DNA from 4 places in the Romboutsia sp. genome. Region 3 is predicted to be linked to each of the others. Evidence: riboswitches for the same ligand, from Rfam matches in the RefSeq annotation. Region 3 holds a riboswitch; each other region holds the start of a gene.
The links. Region 3 has a riboswitch for thiamine pyrophosphate ahead of thiM (hydroxyethylthiazole kinase). Riboswitches for the same ligand answer to the same signal wherever they lie in the genome.

Region 1: linked by a shared signal. The riboswitch ahead of thiD (bifunctional hydroxymethylpyrimidine kinase/phosphomethylpyrimidine kinase) and the one ahead of thiM (hydroxyethylthiazole kinase) in region 3 are both predicted to bind thiamine pyrophosphate.
Region 2: linked by a shared signal. The riboswitch ahead of thiS (sulfur carrier protein ThiS) and the one ahead of thiM (hydroxyethylthiazole kinase) in region 3 are both predicted to bind thiamine pyrophosphate.
Region 4: linked by a shared signal. The riboswitch ahead of AC11VW_RS04225 (MTH1187 family thiamine-binding protein) and the one ahead of thiM (hydroxyethylthiazole kinase) in region 3 are both predicted to bind thiamine pyrophosphate.

Annotation. Positions count from the first base shown of each region.
Region 1 is NZ_JBXKIW010000047.1:24,976-28,193, reverse strand. Features, by position in the region: gene cysK (cysteine synthase A) at 1-766, shown strand, start outside; gene epsC (serine O-acetyltransferase EpsC) at 807-1,343, shown strand; TPP riboswitch at 1,404-1,498, shown strand; gene thiD (bifunctional hydroxymethylpyrimidine kinase/phosphomethylpyrimidine kinase) at 1,599-2,396, shown strand; gene thiE (thiamine phosphate synthase) at 2,413-3,042, shown strand; gene AC11VW_RS06400 (collagen-like domain-containing protein) at 3,117-3,218, opposite strand, start outside.
Region 2 is NZ_JBXKIW010000044.1:53,170-56,387, forward strand. Features, by position in the region: gene AC11VW_RS05750 (HisA/HisF-related TIM barrel protein) at 1-631, opposite strand, end outside; gene thiF (thiamine biosynthesis protein ThiF) at 659-1,453, opposite strand; gene thiS (sulfur carrier protein ThiS) at 1,455-1,649, opposite strand; TPP riboswitch at 1,753-1,863, opposite strand; gene AC11VW_RS05765 (MATE family efflux transporter) at 2,198-3,218, shown strand, end outside.
Region 3 is NZ_JBXKIW010000091.1:19,610-22,827, forward strand. Features, by position in the region: gene AC11VW_RS14590 ((Fe-S)-binding protein) at 1-322, shown strand, start outside; gene AC11VW_RS14595 (hypothetical protein) at 562-858, shown strand; TPP riboswitch at 1,348-1,441, shown strand; gene thiM (hydroxyethylthiazole kinase) at 1,547-2,332, shown strand; gene thiT (energy-coupled thiamine transporter ThiT) at 2,450-3,043, shown strand; gene AC11VW_RS14610 (aminotransferase class V-fold PLP-dependent enzyme) at 3,091-3,218, opposite strand, start outside.
Region 4 is NZ_JBXKIW010000038.1:19,155-22,372, reverse strand. Features, by position in the region: gene AC11VW_RS04235 (sensor domain-containing diguanylate cyclase/phosphohydrolase) at 1-693, shown strand, start outside; gene AC11VW_RS04230 (NUDIX hydrolase) at 826-1,437, opposite strand; TPP riboswitch at 1,553-1,652, shown strand; gene AC11VW_RS04225 (MTH1187 family thiamine-binding protein) at 1,840-2,130, shown strand; gene AC11VW_RS04220 (ABC transporter permease) at 2,105-2,869, shown strand; gene AC11VW_RS04215 (ABC transporter substrate-binding protein) at 2,880-3,218, shown strand, end outside.

The DNA of each region.
Region 1 (3,218 bases), on a different contig from region 3:
TTTTATGATAGATGGACTTGAAAAAAGAGATATGCTTAAAAAAGGTGATGTACTAGTAGAAGCAACTAGTGGAAATACTGGAATAGCATTAGCTATGATAGGAAAATTAAAAGGATATGAAGTAATAATAGTAATGCCAGAGACTATGAGTATAGAAAGAAGAGAGCTTATGAAAGCCTATGGAGCAAAGCTTATTTTAACTGATGGAAAGCTTGGAATGAGCGGTTCTATAAAAAAAGCAGAAGAACTTTTAAATGAAAATAATAATTACAAAAGTTTAAAGCAATTTGATAATGAAGATAATCCAAAGGGTCATTATCAAACTACAGGGGTTGAAATATTAAACGCAGTAAGTGATTTAGATATATTTGTTTGTGGTGTAGGTACAGGGGGGACTTTAAGTGGGGTGGCAAGATATTTAAAAGAGAAAAATCCTAATATAAAAATAGTAGCCCTAGAGCCTAAAAATTCTCCAGTTATATCTAATGGACAAAGTGGACCTCATAAGATTCAGGGTATAGGAGCAGGATTTATTCCTAAAAACTATGATGCTAATTTAGTAGATGAAGTAATGACAATAGACGATGAAGAAGCTTTTCAAGGGGTTAGATTAATGGCGGATAAAGAATCTATATTAGTTGGTATATCTTCAGGAGCTAATGTTTTTGGTGCTTTAAAACTAGGTAAAATGTATCCTGATAAAAAGATCGTTACAATAGCACCAGATGGTATTGAAAAATATATATCTATGGATATTTTCAAATAATAAATTGATTTAATTAAAAGGCATAAGGTAAATTAAGGGGATGATAAAATTGTTTAGAAAAATAAATAAAGATATAGAATATATAATGGAAAATGATCCAGCAGCAACAAGTAAAATAGAGGTATTTTTACTATATCCATCTATTCACGCTAGATTAATTCATATGGTATCGCATTTTTTATATAATCATAAGCGTTTTTTTACTGCAAGGCTTATATCTCAAATAGCAAGGTTTTTAACAGGAATTGAAATACATCCAGGAGCAAAGCTAGGAGAAAGTATATTAATAGATCATGGAATGGGAGTTGTAATTGGAGAAACTGCAGAAGTTGGAGATAGAGTAACAATTTACCATGGAAGCACATTAGGAGGCACTGGTAAAGATAGTGGAAAAAGACATCCAACTGTTGGAAATGATGTAATAATAGGGGCGGGGGCAAAGATACTAGGCCCTATTAACATAGGTTCTAATTCAAAAGTTGGAGCTAATGCAGTAGTTATAAAAGATGTACCAGATGGAGCTACAGTAGTTGGAGTAGCTGCAAATGTAGTTAGATTAAAAGGGAATAAAATGTAACAATGATTGACAATAAAATAAAAAGTACTATAATTAACTTGTAAATAAAAAATTATAAATGAAAATAGCTAGGGGAGCCAAAAGGCTGAGAGGATTTACTGACCCTTATACCGGATCTGGATAATGCCAGCGTAGGAAAGCTTATACATGAATTTGAATATATAATATATTTATAAGTGTAATCAAGCCATACCTAAATCAGGTATGGCTTTTTGATTAGCGCAAATTTTATATAATACAATTAAGGGGGCAACTATGAGAAATTACAAAATACCAACACTTACAATAGCAGGGTCAGATTGCAGTGGAGGAGCTGGTGTACAAGCTGATTTAAAAACATTTAGTGCCATAGGAACTTATGGAATGAGTGTGATAACAGCAATAACAGCACAAAATACACAAGGAGTATTTGAAGTAGAAGAGTTAAGCCAAAGTATAATAAAAAAACAAATAGAAGTAGTATTTGATGATATAAGACCAAAGGCTGTAAAAATAGGTATGGTATCAAGTCCAGAAATAATATTAGAAATAGCAAATACTTTAAAAAAATACAAACCAGAAAACTTAGTAGTAGATCCAGTTATGATATCAAAGAGTGGATTTAGCTTACTTAGACCAGAAGCTAAAGCAAATATGATAAAACATTTAATACCAATGGCATACATAATAACTCCAAATGTGCCAGAGGCAGAAGCTATAACAGGTATGAAGATAGATACTTTAGAAGAGATGCGTATGGCAGGGGAAAAAATACTACAAATGGGACCAAAATATGTATTAATGAAGGGGGGGCATTTAGATGGAGATGCTATAGATTTACTAATTGGAAAAGATGTGTTTGAAGTTTATGAAAGTAAAAGATTAGACAGAAAAAATACTCATGGAACAGGATGTACTATATCTTCTGCAATAGCTTCTCATCTAGCATTAGGATATGAGATAAAAGGAGCAGTTGCACTTAGTAAAATTTATATAACAGAAGCTATAAAAAATAGTTTTGATATAGGTCACGGGGTAGGACCAGTTCATCATTTTTATAAATTTGATAAATAAAATAGAGGGGAAATTCATGAAAAATAATATAAAAGAACAATTAAAGCTATACTTAGTAACAGATAGTGAAATATTAAAAAACAGGGACTTTTATAAATGTATAGAAGAGGCTATAAAAGGCGGAGTTACTATGGTGCAGTTAAGAGAAAAAAATGCATCTGGTAGTGAATTTTTAGAAAAGGCTATGAAGTTAAGAGAGTTAACTAAAAAATATAATGTTAGTTTTATAATAAATGATAGAGTAGATATTGCAATGCTTTGTGATGCTGATGGAGTTCATGTAGGACAAAGTGATATAGATGCAAAATCAGTTAGAATGTTAATAGGAAAAGGAAAGATACTAGGTGTTTCTGCTAGAGATTTAAAAGAAGCTCAAAAGGCTAAAGAAGATGGTGTTGATTACATAGGTGTAGGTGCTATGTATAATACTTCTACTAAATTAGATGCAAAATCAGTATCATTTGATACAGTAAGGGAAATAAAGTCAGAAGTTGATATTCCAATAGTTTTAATAGGCGGAATTGATTTAAATAATTTAGAGGATTTGAAAGAATTAGAAACTGATGGATATGCAGTAGTTTCAGCAATTCTCAAAAAAGAAGATATACGCTTAGAAAGTAAAAAATGGATTGAAAAAATAGATTAATTTAAATAAATATAAAATTGAAATACAAAAAAGGAAGCATAGGGGGCTTCCTTTTTTGTATATAAAAATTAGAATTAACCTTTATAAGGAACTTTTTTTGGTGGCATATATTTTTCTTTAATAGTAGGCTTAGATTCAGGACCTTGAGGACCAGCAGGACCCATGTCGCCTTTATC
Region 2 (3,218 bases), on a different contig from region 3:
CTGATGCTATTGCAGTGTTTACTAATACTGCTGCTGCCCCCATTTCCATTGCTTCCATTGCTTGTGATGGCTTTCCAATACCTGCATCCACTATTATAGGTATATCTAATTCTTCTATCATGATTTTTATCATTTCTTTCATTTTAATTCCTCTGTTAGAGCCAATAGGTGATCCCAGTGGCATAACTGCTGCTGCCCCAGCTTCTATAAGCCTTCTACCTGCATAAAGGTCTGGTGTCATATATGGAAGTACTACAAATCCTTCTTGTGCTAATATTTTTGTAGCTTTTATTGTTTCTTCATTATCTGGTAATAAATATTTATTGTCTGAAATAACCTCTATTTTTATGAAATTCCCGCATCCCATTTTACGTGCTATTCTTGCTATTCTTACTGCTTCTTGATGATTTGTTGCTCCTGATGTGTTTGGTAATATTGTCATATGATTTGGTATGTGTGTTAATATATTTTCTTCCCTATTATCTAAATCAACTCTTCTTAGTGCCATAGTGATTATTTGACTGTCACTTTCTTTAATTACCTTTGGTAATATATCATTAGAACCGTATTTGCCAGTTCCTATTAAAAGTCTACTATTAAACTCGTGTCCACCTAAAATTAATTTATCCATATTTCCCTCCTGATTTTTTAATTAAATTTAATTATTTATTAGAATCTGCATAGCTAAATTAGCCATATGATTAGCACAAATAGCAACTCTTGGCGCCATAAGCCCTTCTCCTATTTTGGCTTCATTTACTAAATCTCCACATATATAAAACTTTTCTCTAATCTTTTTAGTTTTTATTATATTTGAATCATAATATCCTGCCATTCCTGATGATGCAATCAAATATTTATCTTTCATATTTATTAAAACATAATTGCTAATTTGAGCTTTATACTTTGGATTGTCAAAGGCTTCAATTATTATATCTACGTCATTAAATACATTCATATTTTCTTTACTTACAAGCATATTGTAAGTTTTTATATTTATAAACGGATTTATTTTAGATATATTCTCATACATTGCTTGTGTTTTATATTTACCTATATCATCTATAAAGTATTGTTGCCTATTGAGGTTTGATGGTTCTACAACATCAAAATCTACAAGAACTAATTGTCCCACTCCAATTCTTGCTAGAGATATAGCTATATTTGATCCTAATCCTCCAAGACCTAAGATTGCTATTTTTCCTTTTTTAAGTTTGTTGTGTACATTAGGAGTATGCCTTGCTATTAACAAGTTTTCTAACTCATCTAAACTTAAACTTTCCCCTTTTTTAATTAATGTAATCTTATCTTTCTCTCTAAGCATTTCATCTTTTTCTATTGGATGTCCATTTAAAATGACTACATCACTATCTTTTTTATATTCATCTTTTACTTGATAAGCAGTTATATTTTCTTTTACCTCTAGAAGCTTTTCATTTATAAAAATTTGCATTTTAGCCTCCCCCAACAAAGTTAATAAGTTCTATAACATCTTCTTCCTTTAATATATATTTTTCGAAATCTTCTTCTTCTAATATATCAAAGTTTACTTCTACTACTACTCTATCTTTGCTTATATCAAAATCATTTAATAAACTAAGTATATTTTTATCTTCTTTAAATTTTATCTCTTTCCCATTTACCTTCATCTTCTCACCCCTATCTATAATATAAAAAAAAGTGCTTATCCTTAATCAAAAGGAAAGCACTTTCATAATTTACGTACGCTAAATAATCTCTATTTATTAGTAAAATTATATTAAAAAGCTTCCCTTCGCAAGCATTACCTTGATCAGGTGGTTAGGGTCTTTAAGTTGAGGCTTTATTCTCAGCTAGCCAATTCTAGCTCCCCTAGCTCTAATTCTATTATTTATTTTTACAAGTTGAGTATAGCATAGTGATTTTATTACTTCAATATTATAATACATTTTTTTACATATATTTTTTTAATATTTTATTTACATTTTTTATGATTGACTTTATATTTTTTAAATTATATAATTATAAGGATTTTGTATCTAATTACTGCAAAATTTAACTACCCAGTTTGAATTTTAATTACATATATTTAATATACTCATATTTTTTATTTGAGTATATAAGTGTTGAACCCCCCACTTGAAAAAAACCTACAAGTGCGGGGTTTTTAATTTATTTAAGATTATTTTTATAATAGTTATTACCAAGGAGGAACTTAATGATAAAAAATACAATAACAAACTATCAAAAAGACAAAGAATTTTATAAGCACTTATTTTTAATTACATTGCCAATAGTGTTACAAAACCTGATAACATCATCTCTTAATATGTTAGATACTATGATGATAGGTAAGGTTGGTGAAATACAATTAGCTTCTGTTGGAATTGCTAATCAGTATTATTTTTTATTTTCACTACTTGCAAATGCTATTGCAATAAGTTCGGGTGTACTTATTGCTCAATTATATGGAAAGGGAGATACTAATAATATAAAAAGGGTCTTATCTAGATCATTATTTTATAGTATATCGTTAACTATTATATTTATGACTTTAGGGCTTTTAATACCAGAAAAAATAATAGCAGTTTTTAATAATGATCCTACTGTTATAAAAATTGGTGTTGAATACTTACAAATAGCCATAATAAGTTATTTTTTCACTACTATAACATTCACATTTGCCAGTGGGCTTAGAAGTATAGGTAATACTAAATTGCCTATGTGGGCAAGTTTAATCGCACTTATAGTTAATGGTGTATTAAACTCAATATTAATATTTGGACTCTTTAAAATGCCTGTTCTTGGTATAAAAGGTGCTGCTATAGCTACTCTTATAGCTAGAATAGTTGAATGTTTAATAGTTCTTATAACAGTTTATACTAAAGTAGATATTTTAAAGCTAAGATTTAAATATATCTTTGAATTACCTAAGTCACTGTCTTCTGCTTTAACATCTGTTACTATTCCAATACTTGCAAATGAAGCTTGTTGGGCATTCGGTAATATAACTTATGCAGCGATTTATGCAAGAATAGGCACTGGAGCTGCTGCTTCTATACAAATTTGTTCAACTGTAATGAATTTATTTATGATAATTTCATTTAGTCTTGCTAATGCATCTGTTGTTATAATTGGAAATGAAATAGGAGCTGATAAAAAAGAATCTGCAATAGAAGCATCTAAAAATATTTCTAGTTTAGCACTTAAAATATCAGCTCTTTTAGCAATAATCATGG
Region 3 (3,218 bases):
CGTTGCAAAATTACTTAATGAAACAGAAGCATTTGAAGTATTAGATTATTTAAAAGATATTATAAATGAAGTAGATGAAAAAAGAAGTGAAATACAACCATCATATGAACTTATAAAATTACCAAGCCCAATAGAGGCATACACTTATTTACCTAAGCTAAACTGTAAAAAGTGTGGACAACAAACTTGTTTAGCATTTGCGACAAAGTTAATAAAAGGAGAAACTAAGGTAAAAAAATGTTTGCATTTATATGAAAAAGGAAATGAAAATAATATAGATAAACTTGAAAGTATGATCTTATTATTAGGGCACGAAATTTAATAAATATTAAAAAATACTTATAATAACAAACTTCAATCAAATTATTCAATAGCAATGTGCGTATTGATTTTACTGATAAACATTAGAATATAAACTATAAAACGAGAAAGATTGCTACTATAAGTATTTAAGGCATGGGAACATACTTTACAGTAGTATTATTATGTGTTATATTTGGAACAATTGGGTATTATACCTATAAAAGTATAAAAGAAAATTCAAATTATAGGAGAAAAACAATGGATATACTTATAACACAAAGCGCAAAGATAGAACTTGATAAATTAATGCAAAATAGCGAGCATAAAAATATAAGAATACGCACAAGATGTATAACTATGCATGATGATGCAAAGCTTGACTTTGAATTAGATGAAATAAAAGAAAATGACGAAGTATATGAAGTTGATGGGTATACTGTAATAATAAATAGAAACCTAGTAGACCAATTATATAGCCTAACAATATCATATGGTGGTTTATTAAGTAGAGATAAATTTTCAGTAGAAGGTGAATTTGGATTCTACCAATATTAAAATAAGCGAATTTTAAGCTTCAGTGAGAGATGTATAAGAAAATTAAAATTTTTATAAAAATATGAATTTTAAACTTTAAAATGGTTAATATATAAGTACAGAGTTAATGAAAATTAATTTTGTATCTAAACTCACTAGATAAAAGCTAGGACTATAACCTAACCTTTTACTAGTAACTATTGGGTGTTTAGATGATGAGATATCTGTTGATATCATATTAAATAACTTATCAGAATTAAAAAAACCTCATTTTAATTTATAGCTATTAGCTAATGAAGTCAATAGCCAATAATTGATTGTATGCTAAATAGTAAATATTATTTAATAAAAATCAAAAAAGAGGGAAAAGCTCACTAAAAGGTGATAGCTTTGGTAAAAGGCATTAGATTTGATGACTATAATTATTAAATCTAGTGTCTTTTGTTATTTCATGGAATATTTTAGTTGACAATGAAAAGTAAAAGACTATAATTAAATTGTAAAACAAAACAAAATAGCTAGGGGAGCCAAGTGGCTGAGAGGATTACCGACCCTTATACCTGATCTGGATAATACCAGCGTAGGAAAGCTTTTACATAAATATAATAATATTTATAATTGTACTATGTAACTATAAAGCTATGCCTATTAGGTATAGCTTTTTTTAATTGTTAAATTATAAAGCAAAAATGTTAGGGGGAATAAGTATATGTTTAATTTAATTCAAAAGGTTAAAGAAACAAATCCATTAGTACTTCATTATACTAATAACGTAACAATAAACGATTGTGCAAATATAACTTTAGCAATAGGGGCGAGTCCTTTAATGAGTTTTTCATATGAGGAAGTAGATGATATTGTAAGTGTTGCAAGTTCAGTTGTAATAAATATAGGAACTATGAACTCAGAATTACTAGACTTATATCTACTAGCAGGAAAAACTGCAAACAAGTACAATAAGCCTATAATATTAGATCCAGTAGGAGTATTTGCAACTAAGGCAAGAGCAGAGCTTATAAATAAATTATTAAATGAAGTTAAATTTGATGTAGTAAAAGGAAATATAGCTGAAATGAAGTTCATTGGTGGGTTTGAGGTAAAAGGAAAAGGTGTAGATTCTTTTGACGAGGATGAAGATTCAGCTGAAATGATAAAGAAGGTTGCTAAAAAATTAGAATGTGTAGTAGTAGCAACTGGGAAAATAGATATAGTAACTGACGGAGATACAGTTTATAAAATAAATAATGGAACCTCGAAACTAAAAAGTATAACAGGAACAGGATGTATGAGTGCTAGTTTAATAGCAAGTTGTATAGCATGTAGTGAAAAGACTATAGAAGGAGCTACAATGGGGGTACTTACAATGTCTTTAAGCGGAGAATTAGCAGACATTAATAATCCTAAAATTGGAACTTTCAAAGTTAATTTAATGGATGAAGTGTATAGCCTAGATTCTGAAAAATTAAATAAATATGCAAAGATAGAGAAGATATAAGATTTAGTACTTAGTAGAAAATTGCTAGTTTAAATAACTCAGCTTTATATATTTGATTTTATATGATTTAAAATATATTTTAGAAATTTAAAAAATAACAAGGGGGAGAAATAGAATATGTTTAATACAATTTTACTTTTAATATTTATAATACCGTTAGTTTTATATATTATGAAAATGAAGGATTATAAGTTTAAAACAAAAGAAATGGTAGCAATAGCAATGTTTAGTTCTATGAGCTATATACTATCATTAATACCATTTATAAAATATCCTCAAGGTGGAGGAATAAACATGTTTGCAATGCTTCCTCTATTATTAGTATCAATATTTTACTCTAGACAAGCAGGGCTTACAGCAGGACTTATCACAGGCCTTATAAGTTTATTAATGGAAGGTTATATAGTTCATCCAGCACAAGTAATACTTGATTATGCACTTCCACACATGGCACTAGGGCTTAGTGATACGTTTGGAAAAGATAACAAAAAAAATATTATATTAGGAAGTTTAGTAGCAGTATTTTTAAATACAACACTACACTTTATATCAGGAGTAGTATTTTTTGGACAATTTGCACCAGAAGGCATGAATCCTATAGTTTACTCATTTATATATAATTTTTCAGGAAATGGAGTAGAAGGATTACTTTGTGTTATTATACTTTCATTATTACCACTTACAAGCCTTAAAAAAATAGTAGCAGCATAAATAAAAAGTAGCAATCAAAATTTTATTGCTACTTTTAAAATTATATTTTATAGGCCTTTAGCAATATATTTTAAGGCTGTTATAAATACAGTTGCTTCTTCAATAGTATTATATAAACCTAAACTCAATCTTACCATACCAAAATTATTTAAGTCTGTATCAACTGAATCTATAT
Region 4 (3,218 bases), on a different contig from region 3:
AAAAAAGAATCATATACATCTATACCACTTAGGATATCTTTAGGATGTGCAACAAAAACTAACATTAACCAAAATATAAATGATATATTAAAAGAAGCGGAAGAAAAGTTATACAAAGAGAAACTTCCAAGTCATATTGGTTCTAAAAAAAGAATACTAAATGCATTAAATGAATCTCTCACAGAAAAAAGTCTAGAAACTAAGCAACACACAGATAGAGTCGTTAATTATGTAAAAAAATTAGGTGATAGTATGGAACTTAATTCTAGTCAAATGAAGGAACTTATATTATCAGCTAAATTACATGATATAGGTAAAATAGGAATACCAGATGAAATATTATCAAAACCGGAGAAACTTACGGATGGTGAGTTTGATATAATCAAAACTCATACAGAAAAAGGTTATAGAGTAGCTAAATCTAATTATGAAATAGCACATGTTGCAAACAATATATTATCACATCATGAACGATGGGATGGAAAAGGATATCCCTTAGGTTTGAAAGGTAAAAAAATACCATTTTTATCGCGAATAATTTGTATAGCAGACTCTTATGATGCAATGACTAGTGAAAGAGCCTATAAGTTGAAAATGAGTAACGAAGAAGCTATAAAAGAAATTAAAAAGTGCTCAGGAACGCAATTTGACCCAGAATTAGTAAAGATATTTATAGAAGAATTTAGTAGATAAAAAATTAACATAACAAGCTATAAAAATACTAAAAAATACCCTATACAATAGACAATTAAAAAAGTCTACTATATAAGGTATTTTTTAGTATAATTTAAATGTTTTTTGAACCTAAGTTTGGGCAATGTACTACTAATTCATTATTAGCATCAAGAAATTTTCAAGAATTTTAGCAGTAATTCCCCAAATGATATAGTTTTCATATTCATAAAAGAGTACAGGATAATTACCACTATCAAACTTATAGTTATGATTATTGGGAATAATATCATATGGAAAATTTTCATTCGGAATAATTTTGATTTCATTGTTATAATAACTAGGCTCATATTTTAGTAAGTATGAAATTGGAACTAAAAATATATGATCTACTTCATCTTTATTTATATTTAGATTACTTATATCCTTTATATATCCTACATAAGGATGTATTATTAAATTTGCAGGTGTAATAAGTAAATCAAGGTCAGATATAATATCAATATTGTTTTTATTAGTACCAAGTTCTTCACAGGTTTCTCTAATAGCTGCATCAAGTGGGGATTCATTAGGTTCTATTTTTCCACCAGGAAATGATATTTCATTAGGTTGAGTTTTTAAATTTTTAGAACGAACTTGAAACAATATATAGTAACTATTATCCTTTTTTACAATAGGAATTAGAACAGAAGCTTTTTTCATATTTTGATGTCCGTTTATATACGGTTTATAGTTTTTAAATTTATTTTTTAGGGTGTTAATCATAATGACCTCCTTAATAAGCAATATATACTTATTATAGTATATGAAATATTAATAAGTAAGTACAAATATAAAATAATTGTTAAAATTTGATAAGTATAGTATAATCAAGTTGAAAATACATATTTTGGGGAGCTAGTCAGCTGAGAGGAGATACAAATCTCGACCCTTTAACCTGTTTGGATAATGCCAGCGTAGGGAGATAAAATAGCTTATATAAAAAGAGCTTGTAAGGTCTTATCCTAGTTGGATAAGACCTTTTTGATTAAACTATAAGATTTAAATATATTACGAAATTTATAAAATAATTTTTAGTATATTTTTGGATATATAGGCTTAATTTATGACAAGAAACTGGAATTTATGTATATGAATAAAAATTAACTTTAAAGGATGGTGAACTATATGGTAATAGTAGATGTAGCAGTAATGCCCTTAAGACCTTATGCAGGAGAAGAAGAAATGTATAAAGTAGTAGATGCATGTATAGAAGAAATTCAAAAAAGTGGACTTAAACATGAAATAGGTGCGATGAGTACAACAATAGAAGGAGAATTTGAAGAAGTATTTGACCTTTTAAAGGTAATACATAGAATTCCTTTTAATCTTGGTTGCGAAAGAGTTATAACAACAGCTAGGATAGATGAAAAAGCTGGGGGAATAACTATAAATGAAAAACTTAAAAACCATAGATAAAGTAAAAAATAGCTTATATCCTATAGCTACATTTTTAGTTTTGTTAATTATATGGGAAGCAATAGTCAAAGTACAAAATGTACCTCAATATATATTACCAGCTCCAACAGATATACTGAAGGTATTTTATAAAGATTACTTAAACTTATACGTTAACACTATAACCACTTTAAATGAAGCTACAATAGGATTTATAATAGCTATAATACTATCTTTAACTATGGGAATACTTATGGATTTCATACCCATTTTCAAGAAATGTGTATATCCTATCATGGTTGTATCGCAAACGATACCAACTATTGCAATAGCACCACTTTTAATAATATGGTTTGGATTTGATATGTTGCCTAAAGTTATAATGGTAACTATGACTTGTTTTTTCCCAATACTTATAAGTTTTGTAGATGGTATGGAAAATATAGACAAGGATTATTTGAATTTATTTAAAACTATGAATAGTAGTAAATTATCTACATTTATACATCTTAAATTTCCAATGGCTATGGATAAATTTTTCTCAGGGCTTAAAATATCAGCAACTTATACCGTAGTTGCTGCAACTGTAGCAGAATGGTTAGGTGGAACAAAAGGGTTAGGTGTATATATGGTAAGATCAAAGAGTGCATATGCATTAGATAAAGTTTTTGCATCTACTATATTAGTAATAATATTTAGTTTGATATTTGTAGTAATAGTACAAGCTATTAAAAAAATAGCCTTAAGACATAATATATAGGGAGGATTTTATGAAATTAAAAAAATTAGTAAGTTTAGGACTTGTAAGTGTACTTACAATGAGTGTACTTAGTGGATGTTCAAATAAAAATGAAAATACAGATACGAACAAAGAAGAATCAAAAAATGAAAAGGTAACAATGGTACTAGATTGGACACCAAATACTAATCATACAGGATTATTTGTTGCTCTTGAAAATGGATATTATAAAGAAGAAGGTCTAGATGTTGAAATAGTACAACCACCTGAAGGAGGAGCTGCAACTTTAGTTGCTACAGGAAAAGCTGATTTTGGAATAAGTTATCAAGAAGAAGTAACTTTTGCTAAAACTAGTGAAGATTCACTTCCA